4 regions of the Ureibacillus sp. MALMAid1270 genome follow, and region 2 is predicted to be linked to each of the others. Evidence: riboswitches for the same ligand, from Rfam matches in the RefSeq annotation. Region 2 holds a riboswitch; each other region holds the start of a gene.
The links. A riboswitch is a leader RNA that binds a small molecule or an ion and turns the genes downstream of it on or off. The one in region 2 is predicted to bind S-adenosylmethionine.

Region 1: linked by a shared signal. The riboswitch ahead of metK (methionine adenosyltransferase) and the one ahead of ACOQFO_RS00405 (Na+/H+ antiporter NhaC family protein) in region 2 are both predicted to bind S-adenosylmethionine.
Region 3: linked by a shared signal. The riboswitch ahead of metA (homoserine O-acetyltransferase MetA) and the one ahead of ACOQFO_RS00405 (Na+/H+ antiporter NhaC family protein) in region 2 are both predicted to bind S-adenosylmethionine.
Region 4: linked by a shared signal. The riboswitch ahead of ACOQFO_RS10550 (bifunctional homocysteine S-methyltransferase/methylenetetrahydrofolate reductase) and the one ahead of ACOQFO_RS00405 (Na+/H+ antiporter NhaC family protein) in region 2 are both predicted to bind S-adenosylmethionine.

What each region holds. Positions count from the first base shown of each region.
Region 1 covers NZ_JBMIRP010000084.1:274-5,585, forward strand. Annotated here, with positions in the region: gene ACOQFO_RS10945 (alpha/beta hydrolase) at 27-830, opposite strand; gene ACOQFO_RS10950 (gamma carbonic anhydrase family protein) at 955-1,467, shown strand; gene ACOQFO_RS10955 (hypothetical protein) at 1,610-2,155, shown strand; gene metK (methionine adenosyltransferase) at 2,201-3,403, opposite strand; SAM riboswitch class I at 3,724-3,851, opposite strand; gene pckA (phosphoenolpyruvate carboxykinase (ATP)) at 4,052-5,312, shown strand, end outside.
Region 2 covers NZ_JBMIRP010000007.1:15,037-20,348, forward strand. Annotated here, with positions in the region: gene ACOQFO_RS00385 (succinate CoA transferase) at 1-1,005, shown strand, start outside; gene ACOQFO_RS00390 (AAA family ATPase) at 1,237-1,758, shown strand; gene ACOQFO_RS00395 (NUDIX domain-containing protein) at 1,818-2,276, shown strand; gene ACOQFO_RS00400 (GNAT family N-acetyltransferase) at 2,326-2,796, opposite strand; SAM riboswitch class I at 2,988-3,092, shown strand; gene ACOQFO_RS00405 (Na+/H+ antiporter NhaC family protein) at 3,201-4,487, shown strand; gene ACOQFO_RS00410 (LysM peptidoglycan-binding domain-containing protein) at 4,605-5,312, opposite strand, start outside.
Region 3 covers NZ_JBMIRP010000078.1:18,475-23,786, reverse strand. Annotated here, with positions in the region: gene ACOQFO_RS10035 (sigma-70 family RNA polymerase sigma factor) at 1-445, opposite strand, end outside; gene ACOQFO_RS10030 (hypothetical protein) at 605-784, shown strand; gene metA (homoserine O-acetyltransferase MetA) at 829-1,779, opposite strand; SAM riboswitch class I at 1,898-2,005, opposite strand; gene ACOQFO_RS10020 (hypothetical protein) at 2,061-2,831, opposite strand; gene ACOQFO_RS10015 (AAA domain-containing protein) at 2,850-5,312, opposite strand, start outside.
Region 4 covers NZ_JBMIRP010000080.1:4,956-10,267, reverse strand. Annotated here, with positions in the region: gene hemG (protoporphyrinogen oxidase) at 1-1,300, shown strand, start outside; SAM riboswitch class I at 1,381-1,482, shown strand; gene ACOQFO_RS10550 (bifunctional homocysteine S-methyltransferase/methylenetetrahydrofolate reductase) at 1,657-3,501, shown strand; gene metH (methionine synthase) at 3,494-5,312, shown strand, end outside.

The DNA of each region.
Region 1 (5,312 bases), on a different contig from region 2:
GTGATAAAATTTATTATATTTATATTTTATTCAACAATATATCCAATTCCACGGGTTATATTGTTGATAAAGTCTCTTATATATAAGAAAACTTGCTCACGTTCCATATCGTGGAATAAGTTATGATAACTAAATGGCCATTCCTTAAATTGAAATTCAGATGAAGTCTGTAACAATAACCACTTTCTAGCCTGATCTATCTCTGTAATTTTATCTTTTTTTGCTGTCATTAAAAGTATAGGGATTGAAAGCTGACTTGTCGCAGGAGTTGTTAAGTTTTTCATTAACAATTGGATTTCCTTATACCAACTAACAGTTACATGTGTTTTATAAACAAGTTCGTCATCTATTTCTTGATAACCTTGCAAGCTATTTGTAAGTGCTTTTTTATTAATATCCAATGATAATTTCATATTAGAAGTTAGTGAGCCAAGATTTGCTAACGTACTTTTTAGCGTGTTACTTAATTTTTGTAAAGCAAACCATGGTGAACTTAGAATAATTCCCGCGCATTCTACCTTATGTTTTTTTAAATATTGGACAGCTAATGTGCCCCCCAATCCATGACCAATCAAATATACCGGTAGTTCATAAGTTAATGCACTCTGCATCATTCCATGGATATAATTGATATATTCATTTAACGTTTCGTCATGTATTCTTGTATATTTTGACTCTTCTCCGTGTCCAGGTAGATCACCCATTACGACGTGACACCCATCTACTCTTAATTTTTCTATTAACCAGGCATACCAACGATGATGTTCAAATGCACTATGTACAATGACAACAACAGCTTTTGGTTGCCCTTCAGCTTCCCATTTCCACATTACTACTTTCCTCCTACCCATATAATCATTTCTAAATATGGGCATTATTACCTTCTATTTTCTTTTTTACAATGTATTTGATAGGATTATAATACAATTCTACTTTGAAATGAGGAGTTTTTCGATGATTTACCCGTATAAAGATAAAAATCCTAATATAGACCCTACTGTTTTTATTGCTGATCATGCCATTATTACTGGTGATGTGACGATTGGGGCAGAAACCTCTATCTGGTTTAATACGGTAATCCGTGGTGATGTTGCTCCAACTATTATTGGGAAGCGTTGTAGTATACAAGATTTAAGCTGTTTACACCAAAGTCCAAATAACCCTCTAATTATTGAAGATGAAGTAACAGTCGGCCACCAAGTAACATTACATAGTTGTATTATTCGAAAGCGCGCGTTAATCGGTATGGGGTCTATCATACTTGATGGAGCCGAAATCGGTGAAGGAGCATTTATAGGGGCTGGGAGTTTAGTACCACCTGGTAAGAAAATCCCACCAAATACACTTGCAATGGGAAGACCTGCTAAAGTTGTACGTGAAATAACTACTGAAGATCGTGAGGACATGGACCGTATTATTCGTGAGTATGTTGAAAAAGGACAATATTATAAATCTCTATTAAAATAAGCGGAATAAATTTAAGAGGTAGTATTGTAAATTATTCCTTCAAACTACCTCTTCTTATATTTTTTCCAACAGAAATATTGTAGAATCACCATTAATATAATGGTATAAATAGTTTATTCTGAGAATGAGAGGAATACTGACCATGCCATTATTAAAGAAAGATAGTAATAAATGGACCATTTTTATTCCATTGATTGCTATTTCAATTTTCCTTGTATTTATTATCCCAGAAATTATTTCCTTCTTTTTATTTAACAGAGAAAATTCAATTGCATTTATATCATATGGTAAAAACTTTATTTTGTATTTCATTTCATTGATGATCATCATTATTGTTTTACTTTCAACACATTATTTCAAAAGAGTTTTCATTAAAATCTTGGTCAGTCTTTTAGGTTTTGTCATTATTATTTATGTCAACTTTGTTGGGATTCAATATTCTATCTATTTTGATGAGGATTTCATTGTATATAAACCGTTATTTGGTACATCTGAAAGTTATGAATGGTCGAAATTTTCGAAAGTGTATCATGAGTTACCAACTGAGGAATATGTAGAAAAATATATTTTCGAATTTCATGATGGAGAGACTTTTGAGCTAATCATCACGAGTAATTTTTCAAATGAAATCACTACTAAAATTGAGGATAAAATTATGACTTTAGAAGCTTCATATGAAGAATATTAAAAAACAGGTGGATAATCATCCACCTGTTTTTATATATCTAAAATATTATAGATATAATTTTGCTTTTTCTTTTAATTGTTCAGCAATATCTGTGTTTTCCCACGGAACATCTAGATCGTTTCTTCCGAAGTGACCATAAGCTGCTGTTTGTTTATAAATTGGTCTACGTAAGTCAAGCATTTTAATAATGCCTGCTGGACGTAAATCAAATAGTTCACTTACCCATTCTACAAGTTTACTTTCTTCTACTTTACCAGTACCAAAAGTATCTACAGAAATAGAAACTGGGCGTGCAACACCGATTGCATATGCTAATTGAACTTCAGCACGATCCGCAAGACCTGAGGCAACGATATTTTTAGCAACATATCTTGCAGCATAAGCAGCAGAACGGTCAACTTTTGTTGGATCTTTACCAGAGAATGCTCCTCCTCCGTGACGTGCATATCCCCCATAAGTATCAACTATGATTTTTCTACCTGTTAATCCAGCATCACCTTTAGGTCCACCAATTACGAAACGACCAGTTGGGTTAATGAAATATTTAGTATTTTCATCAATTAGTTCAGTTGGTACTACTTGAGAAATTACTTTTTCTTTTAAATCAGATTGAATTTGTTCTAATGATACATCTTCATCATGTTGTGTAGAAATAACAATTGTATCAACACGAACAGGTTGATTGTTTTCACCATATTCTACAGTTACTTGAGTTTTTCCGTCTGGGCGTAAATATGAAAGTTCATTTGTTTTACGAACTTCTGTCAAACGACGTGCTAATTTGTGAGCAAGGCTGATTGGTAATGGCATAAGTTCTGGAGTTTCATTACAAGCATAACCGAACATTAAACCTTGGTCACCTGCTCCAATTGCTTCGATATCTTCATCTGACATAGAGCCTTCTCTTGCTTCAAGGGCTTGATTGACACCTTGTGCAATATCAGGTGATTGTTCACCAATAGCAGTTAATACTGCTAGATTTTCAGCATCAAAACCATATTTACCGCGTGTATACCCTATTTCTGCTACTGTATTACGAACAACACTTTGAATATCTACATATGTAGAAGTTGTAATTTCTCCTGCAACTAAAACTAAGCCAGTTGTTACAGTAGTTTCACATGCTACACGAGCATTTGGATCCTCTGATATAATTGCATCTAAAATGGCATCTGAAATTTGGTCACAGATTTTATCTGGATGCCCTTCTGTTACGCTTTCTGATGTAAACAGTCGACGATTTGTCATATATGTCCTCCTAAGTAAGAAGCGAAAAAGTTTCTTATTTTGATACGGTACTCATTACCCATGTTAAGTTTTTTATAAAAAAACTCCAAGCTATGTTGCTTTTTTTAACACGAGGAATTGAAAGGATATAAATAGGAAGTAATTATTTAAGCCATTATAATGTTGTACACTAAGCTTTGCCACAAAAGCATTTTGCGATCAGTAATCGCAGGAGCATGTTATGTACATTAGCATTTGCTCATTTTTATTTTATACAAAAAAAAATTCCTTACTCACGTACTTTACATGAGCAAAAGGAATTACAACTTAAATACCTTTCACTCTTATCGTTCAAGGGAATTTTCCCTTGCATCAGGTTGGCACCATCGCTATTATTTACTATAGAAATAGTAATAGCAGGTTGCCGGGTTTCACAGGGCCTTGACCCTCCACCAGCTCGGGATAAGAGTATCCGTTCAATTGTAAATGGTACGAAAATTAGCGTTCTTTGTCAATTAATTTTTCTTGACCTGTAATTACATTTAAATGTAACAATTTTTTTATGGATTAGTATAGATTATTCAATCCAATGTGTTATACTATTTTTGAAATTATATAAAAACCTCCCAAAATACGGGAACATTACGAAAAAAGGATGGTATTTAATCGATGAATTCAGTAGAAATTGCAAATGAACTGAAGGAATTATTAAAGGGTGAAAATGTAAAAACACAATTATCAGTACCTCAATTAGTAGAAACATCAACAAAACGTGGTGAAGCAATTTTAACAGTTGACGGTGCTATTGTAGCGCAAACGGGTAAATATACTGGACGTTCTCCTAAAGATAAATTTACTGTTGAAGAAGAGAGCACAAAAGACAAAATTGACTGGGGTAAAGTAAATCAACCAATTTCTGCTGAAGTGTTTGATAACCTTTATATTAAGGTATTAAAATATTTAAAAGAAAAAGATGAACTTTATGTATTCAAAGGCTTTGCAGGTGCTGACAAAGAATCACAGCTTCCAATTCAAGTTGTAAACGAATTTGCTTGGCATAACTTATTCTGTCATCAATTATTCATCCGTCCAACTGAAGAAGAACTTGCTTCTCATAACTCAGAATTTACAATCATCTCTGCTCCATCATTTAAAGCAGATCCTGCTGTTGATGGTACAAATTCTGAAGCATTTATCATTGTATCATTTGAAAAGAAAATCATTTTAATCGGTGGTACTGAATATGCTGGTGAGATGAAAAAATCAATCTTCGGTATTATGAACTACTTATTACCAGAACAAGGTATCCTTTCAATGCACTGTTCAGCAAACGTTGGCGAAGCTGGCGACGTAGCATTGTTCTTCGGTCTTTCTGGTACAGGTAAAACAACTTTATCTGCAGATGCAAATCGCAAACTTATCGGAGATGACGAACACGGTTGGTCTGATAACGGTGTATTCAACATCGAAGGTGGCTGCTATGCAAAAACAATTAACCTTTCTGCTGAAAAAGAGCCAGAAATTTATAATGCCATTCGCTTTGGATCTGTATTAGAAAATGTTGTTGTTGACCCAGAAACTCGTAAACCAGATTACGATGATGGTTCATTAACTGAAAATACTCGTGCAGCTTATCCAATTCAATTTATCGATAATATTGTAACTCCATCTGTAGCGGGTCACCCTAAGACAATTATCTTCTTAACTGCTGATGCATTTGGTGTTTTACCTCCAATCAGTAAATTAACAAAAGAGCAAGCAATGTATCACTTCTTAAGTGGTTTCACTTCTAAGTTAGCAGGTACAGAACGTGGTGTTACAGAACCAGAACCAGTATTCTCAACATGCTTCGGTTCTCCATTCCTACCACTACCAGCAACACGCTATGCTGAAATGTTAGGTGAGAAAATTGATGAGCATGGTGCACAAG
Region 2 (5,312 bases):
CGTGCGTACGAAGGTCTTCATGATATCTACGTACAAAAAGATCAAGGTGAGCGTAGAGAAATACCACTTTATAGCGTAGGCGATCGTATCGGAGAAATTGGTATTAGAGTAGATCCGGCGAAAGTAAAAGGTATTGTATTATCAGAACAACCGGATATTCCATCACCATTATTTGAGCCAAATGAAGAAACTCAACAAATAGCAGATAACTTATTAGACTTCTTCGCTAACGAAGTAAAAGAAGGAAGATTACCAAATTCTTTAGCTCCACTACAATCTGGAGTAGGGTCTGTTGCGAATGCGGTTCTTAATGGTATGAAAACTTCTCAATTTAAAGATATCGAAGTAGCTTCTGAAGTTTTACAAGACGGCGTATTCGATTTAATCGACGCTGGTGTTGTTAAATTTGCGGTAGGTACAGCATTCTCACTTTCTAAAAAACGTGTAGATTCTCTAGCTGAAGATTTAGAGAAATACAAAGATAAAATTATGTTCAGACCACAAGAAATTTCAAATAATCCAGAGGTAATCCGTCGTTTAGGTGTTATTTCATTTAATACTGCTCTTGAAGTTGATATTTACGGAAACGTTAACTCAACTCACGTGAGCGGATCAAAAGTAATGAACGGTATCGGTGGATCTGGAGACTTTGCTCGTAATGCGAGAATTACAATTTTCGTAACACCTTCATTAGCGAAAAACGGTGCAATCTCAGCAATCGTTCCATTCGTATCACACGTTGACCATACAGAGCACGATGTAGACGTAATCGTAACTGAGCAAGGATATGCGGATCTTCGCGGACTTCCACCAGTGAAGCGTGCAGAAAAAATGATCGAAATCGCACACCCAACATACAGACCACAATTACGTGCGTACTTCGAAGAAGCAAAAGAAAAAGTAGGTGGCCAAACACCACACATTCTTGAAAAAGCATTCTCATTCCATCAAAACCTAAAAGAAAAAGGCACAATGCTATTCGAGGAAGAAAAAGTATCAAAATAATGGGACATTGGGGACAGTAAATCTGTCCCAATATTTTTTTGCCCCAATCCCTGAACCAAACATGGTACAACTGCTGGGACATTGGGGACAGTAAATCTGTCCCAATATTTCCTCCCCCAATTACCCAAACCAATCATGATACCGTCATGGCCATACCAAGAAGAGAAAGGATTTACCGCCACATGCATTGAATATATAGAATAAGAAGTTTTCTAGATAAGGAGAGATTCAATGTTCTTTGTACAAATGTCGGGGTTTCCGGGCTCAGGGAAATCAACACTCGCGCTTGAAATAGCAAAAAGAACAGGGGCAATCATTATCGACCATGATGTTGTAAAAACTGCTTTATTAGAATCTATTGATGTTGAAGTCGACCCTAAACTTGCGGGCAAGATTTCATACAATATAGACTGGTCCTTAATTGAATCTTTCCTGTCACAAGGACAAAAAGTAATTTTTGATAGTCCTTGTTTGTACGAAGAAATGATTACAAAAGGAACAGCTTTAGCGAAAAAATATCAAGCATCCTACAAATACGTTGAGTGTTACCTCAATGATTTTGATGAAATCAATCTACGTTTAAAAAATCGGGAAAGTAAGATTAGCCAAATAAAAGAGGTTAAATCAATTGAAGGATTTCGATTTACTATTGAAAACAGTAAAAAGCCTCCGCAACACAAGTGCTTGGTTGTAGACACAAGCAAACCATTAGATAGCTATATTCAAGAGGTTTTGGAATATATCTTGGAGTAATTTGATTAAACAAACTTAGCCTAGCTAAATAAATTCAATAAGAAATGGGGCATATAAATATGCTGAAGGCACTATCGGTTATACCAGAAGATAAAAGAATTGCAGGGGTACATTGTGTTCCAATAATGGAAAATGGCTCAATAGTTATGGCTTGGGACAAAGACGAGCAAGTTTTGACTACAATTGGTGGTAGATTAGAAGGGGAAGAGAATATCGATGAAGCATTAGAACGTGAAGCAATGGAAGAAGTAGGGATGACCATTAGTTCTGAAAAAATACCATTTGCTTCGTGGTACTGGGAATCAACTGATACATATACAATATGGTTTTTGGTTAAAGCTCAGAAGTTTTTACCTTATACGTTTGATTTTGAAAAAACAGGCTACGTGATCTTCAATTTTGAAACTGCTAACCAAATAATTTCTAAATTAGAACCAAACAACAAAACTAGAATTGAGATTTTGAAATTAGCTTATGAGAAAGCTCAAGAACTTAATTTATTCGAAAATCTTAACTGACTTTAAGGTGAATCAAACGCATCGCAATAAAACGGGAATTTGTAGTGCGTTACTTTATTTCTAATCTATACAATCTTTCAATTGGAGATTCTTCTCTAAAAGTTTTAACTTCTTCTACAAACTCCCAACCAAATTTTTCATATAATCCTACATGCTTTGTATACAAGAACAATTCATTTAAATTTGCTTTTTTAGCATTTTCATTCACTGTATTCATTAGTTCTCGACAAACATTTTTTCCTCTAATTTTTTCATCTACATAAACATTAATAAGCCATGGATATAGATCAGGTCTACTATTTAAGTCCTCAGACATAGATAATTGATACATACCTGCTGGTTCTTCACCAATTAAAGCAACATAAGTTTGTGGTAATCGAACTGTATTTAATGAATGTTGTAAATTACATCTCAACTCTTCATAACTCATTCCATTTCTAATTCCCCACCAATGATAATTCCATTCACATATCTTTTCGAAAATAAAGTTTTGATCGTCTTCTAGTCTAATAATTTTCATACAAAAAAATCCTTTCAAGTTCCATTGTTCAACTGAATAATATCATATCTTTGATGAATATCTCACTTTGTAACGAGGGAGTCTATCAATAAGGATTTACGCTATTAAAAATTTCCATATAAATCTTATTGATATAGGGATAACAATCATGTAGTCTTTTATTTGCTGTGACAAAAAAATATGATTTTTTCTTCTTATCAAGAGAGATTGAGGGACTGGCCCGATGAAATCTCGGCAGCGGAACAAAGTTTAAGTTACTGTGCCAAATCCAGCAAGTAGGACTTGATAGATAAGAGGAGTGTTTTATAGATATAAGGCCTCTTCTTGATTTGTTTCAAGAGGGGGCTTTTTTTCGGGGCAAGAATAGACAAGATCTGTCCCATTTTATTTTCGGAGGTAGAAATATGAAAAAAGGAAATCCATGGGCGTTAATCCCATTTGTTGTTTTTTTGATTTTATTTATTGGTTCTGGGATTATTCTAGGCGATTTTTATGCCTTTCCAGTCATTGTAGCCATTACTATTTCAGGAGCTGTAGCATTGGCAATGAATCGAAAAGAACAGTTTGCGCTTAAGGTTGATATTTTTTGCAAAGGTGCGGGAAATTCAAATGTCATGCTAATGGTTATAATTTTTCTATTGGCAGGTGCATTTTCAGAGGTAGCAAAAGGCATGGGAGCAGTGGATTCCACTGTTAACTTTGCGTTATCGGTTGTTCCTCAAAACCTGTTAGTAGTAGGGTTGTTCATCATTTCATGCTTTATCTCCTTATCAATGGGGACATCGGTGGGAACGATTGTTGCACTGGCGCCAATTGGGGTTGGGATAAGCGAACATACGGACATTACGATGGCTTTAGTGATGGGTGCTATTATTGGCGGCTCTATGTTTGGCGATAACTTATCCTTTATTTCAGATACAACCATTACTGCAGTTCGTTCGCAAGGTGCTGAAATGAAGGATAAATTTAAGGTGAATTTTTGGATTGTGTTGCCAGCTGCTATTCTAACGGGCATTATTTTAGCGGTGGTCACAATGGGTGAAACTGGACAAGTAGAGCATCTAAGCTATAGTTTTGCCAAAATTGTTCCGTATATTTTTGTTATTATTTTCGCGTTAGTTGGAATGAATGTTTTCCTCGTTCTTCCATTAGGGATTGTTCTTTCAGGGGCAGTTGGCTTAATTGATGGAAGCTATCAGTTAATGAGCGTTTTGCAAAAAATAGGTGAAGGTATGGCAGGCATGTACGAAATGGCCTTCCTTGCGATATTAATAGCTGGAATGGTTGAGGTTATTAAATTTAACGGTGGTATAGACTTTATACTTCAACTAGCAACAAGAAGAATAAAATCAAAAAAAGGTGCCGAATTAGGGATTGCTGGTCTAGTAAGTCTTACTGATTTATCAACGGCTAATAATACAATTGCTATTTTGATCACAGGCCCACTTGCAAAAAATATTGCTGAACAATATGATATTGAACCGCGAAAATCCGCAAGTATATTAGATATTTTCTCCTGTTCAATACAAGGCCTATTGCCATATGGAGCTCAATTCCTTGCAGCCGCAAGCGTAGCGGGGATATCACCAGTGAGCATTCTGCAATACGCTTATTATCCAGTGCTTATAGGAATCTGTGGAATTATCGCAATACTTGTTGGATATCCAAGAAAAATGAAAACTCAAATCTAATAAAGGTGAATAAAATTAAAAGGCGCTTTTCTTTAAAAAGAAGGCGTCTTTTTACGTGAGGCAAAATGAAATAAGAGCTTCCTCAAATGGGAAAGCTCTTTATTTATTATGAAAATACTAGTCTAATATTTTTACTTTCAATTGTTTTACTCCGAATTTGATTGCCTCTTCCTTAGTTGGTACAAAGACATCGATTTTATTTCCTTTGATGGATCCACCAGTATCCCCAGCGATTGCTTCGCCATAGCCTTCAACATATACTTTACTTCCTAGTGGAATAACTGTTGGGTCGACTGAGATGACTTTTGCATTTGGGTTTTCTTTAAGGTTAATGCCAGTAGATGTAATACCTGAACATCCTTCACATGTAGCAGTATAAGCAGTAGCTTCCACGATGATTTCTTTTCCTTCAGCTTCGTTTGTAGCCGGAGCAGCTGGCTTCGTTACAGCTTCATTAGTTGTTGGTGCAGCTGGCTTTGTTACAGCTTCATTAGTTGCTGGAGCGGCCGGCTTTGTTTCAATTTTATTAGTAGCTGGAGCGGCCGGCTTTGTTTCAACTTTATTAGTAGCTGGAGCAGCTGGCTTTGTTTCAACTTTATTAGTAGCCGGAGCAGTTGGCTTCGTTTCAACTTTATTTGTTGCCGGAGCTGTTGCAACAGGTGTACTTTCCTTTGAAGTTGATGCTACAGGTTTCAACGGATTTTCAGCTAATATCGTATTATCATTAATTCCATCAAAGATTACTAGATTTAGATCAGGATGAATCAGATCCGAATTTAATTGATTCCATTCTTTTAGTTGTGAAACTTTCACTTGATTAGCTCG
Region 3 (5,312 bases), on a different contig from region 2:
ACTTCACAGTACCCTCGGGAACATTTATTTCGTTTGCGATTTCCTCATTTTTCAAATCTTTGTAGTATTTCAAATAAATTAATTGCTGTTGATTCAATGGAAGTTTAGCAATTGCTTCAGATAGTTCCAAATTGATAGATTCGAAATACTCGCCTTCCTCAATAGTTTCTTTCAACTCAACTCTTATTTTTTTCTTCTTTATATCATGACAAACATTTAATAATACTCTGATTAGCCATGTGGAAAGATACTCAGGATTTTTCACTGTATGTACTTTGGTTAAACTTTTGAATGTAAATTCTTGAATGGCATCAAGTGCATCATGTTCATTTCTAAAAAAACTATAAGCAATTCGGTAATGTATGTCTTCGTTCATTTTTAATATTTGAAGAAATGATTCAGGATCGCCCTTAATGGCTTGTTTATATAAATCAATTGAGTTCATTTTCACACCCCTTTACTTATTAGACATATTAGATGGTAAAATCGTTCACTAGAATTTATTTTTTAAAAATTCAAATAATTGTAATTCCTTTCTCCCTATGAATAGTTTAAACTATTTAATATAACAAGTGTGCGAAGTTAAGAAATAGGAAGTGACGCCTTGAAATTTAAATATGTAACAGGAATACTAGCAATTGTAGTGGGATTAATTTTTTTCGGATTTAATTATGAACCACTTGGTAACATTGGAAACATAATTATTCATGTGATTGGGATTCTATTTGTTCTAAAAGGGATTAATATTTTGTTCCATAAGGATAGACAAACAAACCCAAAATAGTTAAAAGCGAATGTTTCAATTAGATCGAAACATTCGCTTTACTATTAAATATGATATTCAATTGAATCATCTTCATTTTCATCAACATAATGCCAATCATATGGTGTTTCTTGGTATACGTAGTAGTTTAGCCAGTTATAGAATAATAAATGAGAATGTGCTCTCCAAGTGTTTTTCGGAGCTTTAGTCGGATCATCATTTGGGAAGTAGTTTACTGGTATATCAACTGGTTCACCTTTTGCAACATCTCGGTGGTACTCATCTGCTAAAGTTGTAGCATCGTATTCTAAATGTCCTGTAATCATAATATGTTTTGTATCTTTTGATTGGATGATAAATGCCCCAGCATCATCAGAGTAACTAAGTAAACGTAAATCTGGATGATTGCGAATTTCATTTAGCGACACATCAGTATGTCTTGAATGTGGTGCTAGGAATTCATCACTAAATCCGCGCACTAAATCAACTGTTAGATCAGTAATTACGTGTGCATAGATCCCCGAACATTTTTTAGGTAATTCAAATTTTCCAATTCCAAATAGATGGTACAAGGCTGCTTGAGCTCCCCAGCAAATATACATATTCGATGTAACATTTACTTTTGCCCAATCCATCACGCGTGTTATTTCATTCCAATAATTCACATCTTCAAATTCCATACGTTCAACTGGTGCACCTGTAATAATCATACCGTCGAAACGTCGATGTTTGATTTCATCGAATGTTTTATAAAACATTTCTAGATGAGATTTTGAAACATTTTTTGATGTATATGTAGCGGTATTTAAGAATGTTACATTTGTCTGTAAAGGAGTGTTCCCTAACAGTCGTAAAAGTTGTAATTCTGTTTTCTCTTTTTCTGGCATTAAGTTGAAAACTAGTATGTTTAATGGACGTATTTCTTGTGAACTTGCTCGATCTTCTTCCATGACGAAAATCTTTTCTTCTCTTAAAATCTCGCCAGCAGGTAGATTTTTAGGTATATTAATTGGCAATTGTATTCCCCCACTTCTTAAATTTTGGTCGGATTTCACCATGGTTCAAATATTTGTATATAAAAAAACCCCCTCATTCCAGCAAGAGAATGAGAGGGTATGTTTCCATTATCGCGCTCTCTTATCTCTCAAGACATACGTCTTGCTGGAAGTAGCACCTTTCTAACAAAGTTAGAGGTTGCTGAAGCTTCATAGGGCCATTTCCCTCTGCTTCTCTTGATAAGATTTGATGAAATTAAAGTAATAGTATCATGAATTGAAAATGTTTGCAATATTCTATATTATTTTCCTTCTAATATCTTTTCTTTCCAAGTTGCACTTTCATTTTGAATTATTTCTTTTTCAATTACGGAATCCCATTTATTTAATAATGTATTCCAAATACGAGGATAGATTTTATCAGTTTGTTCATTGTAAATTAACAACTCAATACAAGGGATATCGTTAATTTGTTCATATTGGATTTCTTCAAAACTTGTAATAAATATCGGATCTGATTTTCCTTCATCTTCTTCATCTGTATAGTCCAAGGATTGAATTTCTTTTATTAATAATTCACTTGAAATAGAAGGTTGCTCACTTTGTTGATAATAACGATATATTTGTTCTGGAAAATCCTCAAACTCGAGTACTTCTTCCAAATCACCAGTTAAAAAGTGTTCATGGGTTGAACTATATATAAGTTCAACTGAGGTAATATCTTGTTCCTCCTCATACACTCCACTTTCTAACTGAGCCTTTCCCTTTTCCGTAATTTCGTAACCTTGTTCGTTTCGTTCAATCAGTTTCATCTTTTCCATCTTCGATAATAAATCTTGAACAAACAGTTGCTCGACTAATAATATTTCACTAATTTGTGAGGCATTATGGAAATGAGCTTTTTGAACCGTAATTAGCAACATTTTCATTAAAATATCCATCTGCCTACGGAGCACTGGTTTATACGAAACTTGGATTGTATGAACAGGTAAACACCATATAGTTGATTCGAAGCATTTTTCGTTTGGTTGTAATTGAGCTGTAAATTTTTCTAGTAATGATTGTAGTTTCATAAGACCGTATTACCCCAGTTAATTATTAATAAAATAGCGGTACCCTTTTTGCTCTTTAACGGTTTCTAATAGATTACGATACATCTCTTGTGTTTCTTTCTTTTTCGGTCGATTTGTAAACATATCTGTACTACCGATTAAGATTAATAGTTCCCTCGCTCGTGATAAGGCAACGTTTAATCGTCTGTAATCTTTCGCGAATCCAATATCTCCGTGTTTGTTGTCGTTATTACGAACCATACTTACTAAAATAACATCCATTTCCATCCCTTGGAACTTATCGACAGAACCTGTACGAATATGTAGATGTTCTAGATTTAGCTGATCTATCAATTGGTTAATTCGTTTCACTTGTTCCGCATAGAAACTGATGACACCGACAGATTTCAAGGAATCCAGTTCGAATTCACCTTCAGATTTTGCCTTTTCTGTCGCTTCATTTAAATCGATGAGTAGCTTACGAATTGTTATTAACTCAGTTTCGTTAAATAAACTTGAGCCTTCCTTCATTCTTTCTTCAAAGTAGGAAGATTCGTTTGGAATATCAAACCATAGTAAATGGTCATTTCGATTAATAAACTTGCTAACGAGCTTATGGTCACGAGCAGCGTCTGAATCAGGAAGCCCACATTTTAATGAATCATTTTCATGTTTATAAAATGGCGCTATTGTTTGCATAATGTTTTCATGCATACGGTATTGAATAGCAAGCATTTGTTTGTTTGAACGAGGTAGGTTTTTGTACATTCGTTCAAATAAAGATTCTTCCAACAGCTTTTCAAGCTCGCGTTTTTCTTCAAAAGTATTACTCTCTTTAATAACTTCCTCTAATGTTTCCTCAAATGTGTCATCACCAATTAATGGCGGTAGCTGGTGATGGTCCCCTACTAAAACAATTTTCTTACCCTTAAGCATTGGTAATAATAGCTCAGGTGGTGTTGCTTTAGACACCTCATCGATAATTACAACATCAAAAATTGGATAGTTGTCCATAAATTCTTTGTTGGCAGAGGCAACACAAGTTGTACCAATTACATTAGCATGTTTTACATAAAGTTTTCGAATTTCTTCTAAGTCATGTTCAGTTGATTGGTCAAGTAATGTTTTCCACTCATTTTGTAGTGATTGTGTAATAGGAAGCATTTCAATCTTTGTTAAAAGTAGTTCAATTTCATCTTCTTGATCCTTGATCTGTTTTGTAGTTTTCTCTAATTCTGCTTCAGGATTTTGTTTTATAATTTGTTCGATTTCACTATATTTTTTTTCTAGTTGAATTCCTGACGCATTAAGTTGTTTTAGTTCTTCGATCATTTCAGCTAGAACGTTTTGACCATTTGAAATTTCACTTGTAACTTGCTCTTCCTCATCTTTTTTAGCAGCTAGTTTTGTTTGAAGCTCTGTTACTTTATCTTTATTTCTCTGTAATGTTTCAATTTCTTTTGTAAGATTACTCATAGTGGATTGTAGTTCTTCTATGGATAATCTACTTTCATCTTGTATTGGAAGTTTGTCACGTTCGTTTTTCGTTTGCGAAACAAGATTTGTTAGTTGAAGCTTTTTCTTTTTTAGATTTTGGATAGTTAACTCATTGGAGCCTTCTTGTTTCGAAAGTTGATCAATTATTTCTTCTTTTATTTTCGTAAAAACAAGTTTCGATTCCTGAATTAAGGCATTATATTTTTCGGTCATTTGATATAAGTAATGTCTTCGTAAATATAACCCTTGTACGGAACGGGCTCCATTTTCTTTATTGATTTTCTTTTGTGCAAAAGCGTAACTAAGTTTAGTTAGAAATTCATTGATTTCTTGTAATGAATAAACATGATTAGCAGGAACATAATCAATTTGAACATTTATTCCTAATGTTTGATTGGCATATTCAATTGCTTTATTTAATCGATTCGAAATATCTTTTAATGATTCAAATTGAAGTAATTGTTGATGTATTTTCTGAATATCAGCAAATAACTGATTTAAGACAAACCCTCTACGAATTTCATATCGCTCTATAAATTGTTCCACATCATAAATTTTCTTCATTGCTTCCACTTCATTAATGGTAGAACTTAAGCTTGAAGAACTCGAATCATACTGGTTTAGCTTATTTGTAACATCAAATAGTTGCGATTCATATTGGTGTAATTGTTTCGTAAGCTTTGTAAATTCAATAGTTTGGTTTAATAAGGCGATTTGGTCTTTATGCTGCTGTATCGTTGTATCAATCTCATTTATTGTGCCGAGTGTTGAAATTTGTTGGTGCAATTCGTCAAGTTTCGCCGTTATTTTTTGTTTGGAATCCTTTAATTTTTCAATCGCTTCTTCTGTTTTCTCACGTTGCTTTTTTAATGGAATAATTTTCTTTTTCAGCTCTTGAATTTCTGTAGTGATTTTAGCTAGTTCTTTTTCTGCTTCTTGTTTTGCAATAACTGCTTTTTGAAGTTCAATTTCTTTATCTTTAAATATATTAATTTGACTTTTACA
Region 4 (5,312 bases), on a different contig from region 2:
ATTAGTATTAGTTGAACGCAATTCATATTTAGGTGGAAAAATGCATTCCGCTTATGAAAAGGGTTACATAATGGAAACAGGTGCTGATTCAATGGTTGCACGTCACCCGGCAGTTTTAACATTAGTTCGTGATTTAAATTTCGAAGATCAACTTGTATATAACGAGACAGGTATTTCTTATATTCACACAAATAACGAACTTCATGCGATACCACCAGGCTCAACCTTCGGAATACCAATGAGTGTAGATTCTTTAATGGCGAGTACATTAATTTCAGAAGAAGGAAAGAAACGTGTTCTACAAGACGAAGAAATTCCAAACCCAGGATTTACAAAAGAAAGCTCTATCGGTGAGTTTCTAGAATATTTTTTAGGTGAAGAAATTGTTCGGAAACAAATTGCGCCAGTTCTTTCAGGTGTTTACTCAGGAAACTTATACGAGTTATCACTGAATTCAACACTACCTTATTTAGTCGACTATAAAAATGAGTATGGAAGCATTATGAAAGGCTTTGAAGCAAACCGTGCAAAGTTTGAAAGCAGTTCAAATAAAAAATTTGTTTCTTTTAAAAGAGGATTATCTCAATTGATTATTCATTTAGAAGAGGCGCTACCAGAAGTAGAAATTTATAAAAATAGAGAAACGAAAAATATTAAAAAGACAAATAGCGGATATGAAGTAGCCTTTTCAAATGGTGAAACTTTACAAGCTGACGTAGTCGTATTGGCTTTACCAAATCAAGTAGTACAAACTTTGCTAGATGATGCAGAACTAGATCAATACTTAGGAAAGTTTACAAACGCTTCGGCAATTACAATCTATTTAGGATTTGACCTACCAGATTCTGTTCTTCCTGCTGATGGTACAGGATGTATTGTTTCTCATAATAGTGATTTAGTTTGTGACGCATCTACATGGACGAGCCGAAAATGGAAACATACATCATCAGATGGAAAGCTACTTGTTCGACTATTCTATAAAAGTTCAAATCCAAAATATAAAGAAATTGTTCAAATGACAGAAGACGAGCTTATAAAAGTCGCCCTTCAAGACGTTAAATTAAGTATAAATGTAGAGGATGTACCAGTTGTAGCAAATGTTACAAAATGGATTAACCAAATGCCAAGATATGATTTAGCGCACAATGAAGCACTACAAAATGTTTTAAGCCAAGTCGAGTGCAAATACCCTAACCTATTGTTAGCAGGATGTTCTTATTTTGGTGTTGGAATTGGTGCATGTATTGATAATGGTAAAACAACTGCTAAAAAGATTATGACGAGTCTAAAAGCTGAATAATCAATTAATTAATTTTGAAAAAAAGTTGAAGTTTTTAGAATTTTAAGTTAAAATTTAATCTATTACAATAATAAATACGATTCTTATCAAGAGAAGCAGAGGGACTGGCCCGATGATGCTTCAGCAACCAACATTTAAGATGTAAGGTGCTAAATCCAGCGGTCGAACCCGATAGATAAGAAGGAATTTCACATTTGTTATGTCAAGCCTTCTATTCTAGTAGAAGGCTTTTATTTATACCGGTGAAACCGTCCGTAAGACCCCCAGCTAGATAAAACCATGATGATTAGTTGGGAGTCAACGGACGCTAACATCCCGATTAAATTTTTACTTTATACAATTAAGGAGTCAAATATATGAAACTAAAAGAAGCGTTAAAATCAAGAGTACTAACTGCTGATGGAGCAATGGGAACGCTATTATACTCCTACGGTTTAGATTATTGTCATGAAGAGATGAATCTTGTACGACCAGAACTGATTGAAAAGATTCATAGTGAATATATAGCGGCTGGAGCAGACATTATCCAAACAAATACCTATGGAGCAAATGCAATTAAACTTGCTCGTTATGGACTTGAATCTAAAGTCGTTGAAATAAATGAAGCTGCCATTCGTTTAGCTAAAAATGCTGCTAAACCAGGCGGTCAGTTTGTAGTAGGTTCAATCGGTGGGATTCGTGGTGTCAGAAAAAATGATACAACTTTAGAAGAGATTTTATCTGCTGTTAAAGAGCAAGCCGAGGTTTTAATTAAAGGTGAAATTGACGGCCTTTTACTTGAAACTTACTATGATTTTGAAGAACTAACGGCAACTTTAAAATTACTAAGAGGTTTAACAGATCTTCCTATCATTGCCCAAGTGTCAATGCAAGAAGTGGGTGTTTTAAGTAACGGGCTAACATTGAATGAGGCTTTTACTGAACTTGAGAAACTAGGGGCAGATCTAGTTGGTGTTAACTGTAAGTTAGGTCCATACCATACAATTCAAGCATTAGAAACGGTGGAACTTCCAGAACAAGCGTATATATCTGCTTATCCAAACGCTTCTTTATTAGATTTAGATGAAGGACGTGTAATCTACGAATCTGAAGTGGATTATTTTGCTCGTGCAGCACTTGAATTATCAAAACAAGGTGTGCGACTAATTGGTGGTTGCTGTGGAACTACACCGAAACATATTGAAGCTGTTAAAAAGAAATTGGCCAATTTAAAACCAATTGAAAAGAAATTAGCAAAACCAAGAAAAGAAATTTTAATTAGCGAACCAGAGCCAACAAACACAGAGCCTCTTCATGAAAAAGTAAAACGTGAACGCTCGGTAATTGTTGAGCTAGATACGCCTAGACATTTGGAAGTGGACGCTTTTGTTGAAGGTGCGAAAGTTTTATATGATAACGGTGCTGATTTAATCATGATGGCGGATAACTCTCTCGCTTCTCCTAGAGTAAGTAACATTGCAATGGGTGCGATTTTAAAACAACATGGAATCCGTTCAATGCCACATATTACTTGCCGTGATCGCAATTTAATTGGTTTGCAATCACATTTAATGGGGCTAAATGCACTTGGTCTTCATGATATTTTAGCTGTAACTGGCGACCCAACAAAAGTGGGTGACTTCCCAGGTGCTACAAGCGTATATGATGTTTCGTCTATGGAGTTAATTGCACTTATTAAACAGTTAAATGAAGGAATTTCTTTTTCTGGTAAGGCGCTTCGTAAAAAAGCTAACTTCTCAGTTGCAGCTGCCTTTAACCCGAATGTACGTGTATTGGACCGTGCTGTAAGTCGATTAGAAAAGAAAATCGAACATGGTGCTGATTACTTTATCTCTCAACCTGTCTATTCAAAAGAAAAAATCGTAGAAATTTATGAAGCTACAAAGCAACTTGCAGCACCAATCTATATCGGAATCATGCCACTTACAAGCTTTAGAAGTGCAGAATTTTTACACCATGAAGTACCGGGTATTAAGTTGTCTGACGAAGTTCTAGAGAGAATGAAGTCATGTGATGGCGATAAAGATCGTGAAGCTGAAGAAGGGCTTGCAATTGCAAAAGAATTACTTGATACAGCAACACAATATTTCAATGGAATTTATTTAATTACACCATTTTTACGTTATGAACTAACTAGGGAACTAATGGATTATATAAAACAACTCGATGAAGAGACTAAAGGAGTTATGGCAAATGGTTAACCATCTGATAGAAAAACAACTGGATAAACGCATATTAATTATCGATGGTGCAATGGGAACCATGCTACAACGCGAAAATCTAACAGCTGAAGATTTTGGTGGAGAAGCGTTAGATGGCTGTAATGAAAATTTAGTTATTACACGTCCAGATGTAGTGACAAAAATACACCGTGAATATTTAAAAGCAGGTGCAGACATTATTTGTACAAATACGTTTGGCGGCACTCCACTCGTTTTAAATGAATATGGATTAGGTCATAAAGCAGAAGAGATTAATAAACTCGCTGTTCAACTTGCAAAAGCAGCTGCAGAGGAATTTACTACAGAAGAATGGCCACGTTTTGTTGCGGGTGCAATCGGACCAACAACGAAAACATTATCGGTTACTGGTGGTATTACCTTTGATGAGCTGACAGAAAATTTTTATGTTCAGGCGAAAGCGTTAATTGAGGGCGGAGCAGATCTATTATTACTTGAAACAAGCCAAGATATGTTGAATGTAAAAGCTGCTACAATCGGTGTTAACCGTGCATTTGACGAAACGGGAGTAAAATTACCAGTAATGGTTTCAGCAACAATTGAACCAATGGGTACAACTCTTGCAGGTCAAACAATTGAAGCATTTTATATCTCAATTGAACATATCAAACCATTATCTGTTGGGCTAAACTGTGCAACTGGTCCAGAATTTATGACGGACCACATTCGTTCTTTATCTGAATTATCAACAAGTTATGTAAGTTGTTATCCTAATGCCGGCTTACCAGATGAAGAAGGACATTACCATGAATCACCTGATTCTTTATCGAAAAAATTGCGCGGTTTTGCTGAAAAAGGATGGTTGAATATTGTTGGGGGCTGCTGTGGAACAACACCAGATCATATAGCGGCGATTCGTGGAGCGGTTGATGGATATGCACCAAGAGCAAGAAAAGAGCAAACGCATGGTCATGTCGTTTCAGGTATTGAACCTCTTCAATATGATGATTCAATGAGACCTTTATTTATCGGGGAACGTACGAATGTTATCGGTTCTCGTAAGTTTAAGCAATTAATCATTGATGGGAAATTTGAAGAAGCAGCAGAAATTGCTAGAGCCCAAGTGAAAAATGGTGCTCACGTAATCGATATTTGTTTAGCAAATCCTGACCGTGACGAGCTAGAAGACATGAAAAACTTCATGCAAGAAGTTGTAAAGAAAGTAAAAGTTCCATTAGTAATCGATTCTACAGACGACAAAGTAATCGAGGAAGCATTAAAGTACTCCCAAGGGAAAGCAATTATTAACTCGATCAACTTAGAAGATGGTGAAGAACGATTTGATGCTGTAATGCCGATTGTTAAGAAATACGGTGCTTCAGTCGTTGTTGGTACGATTGATGAAATAGGAATGGCTGTTACAAGAGAACGTAAATTAGAAGTAGCGGAACGCTCTTATCAGTTGTTAACTGAAAAATGGGGTCTAGCACCAGAAGATATTATTTTTGACCCACTTGTGTTCCCTGTAGGTACTGGGGACGAGCAATACATCGGTGCAGCAGAAGAGACTATTGAAGGAATTCGTCTTATTAAAGAAAAATTCCCAAGAACTCTAACAGTACTTGGGGTAAGTAACGTATCATTCGGTTTACCTCCAGTAGGGCGTGAGATTTTAAATGCAGTTTATCTATATCACTGTACACAAGCAGGTTTAGATTATGCGATTGTAAATACAGAAAAACTAGAGCGTTATGCTTCCATTCCAGAAGAAGAAATTAAATTAGCAAATGATTTAATTTTCAATACAAACGATGAAACTCTTGCAGTGTTTA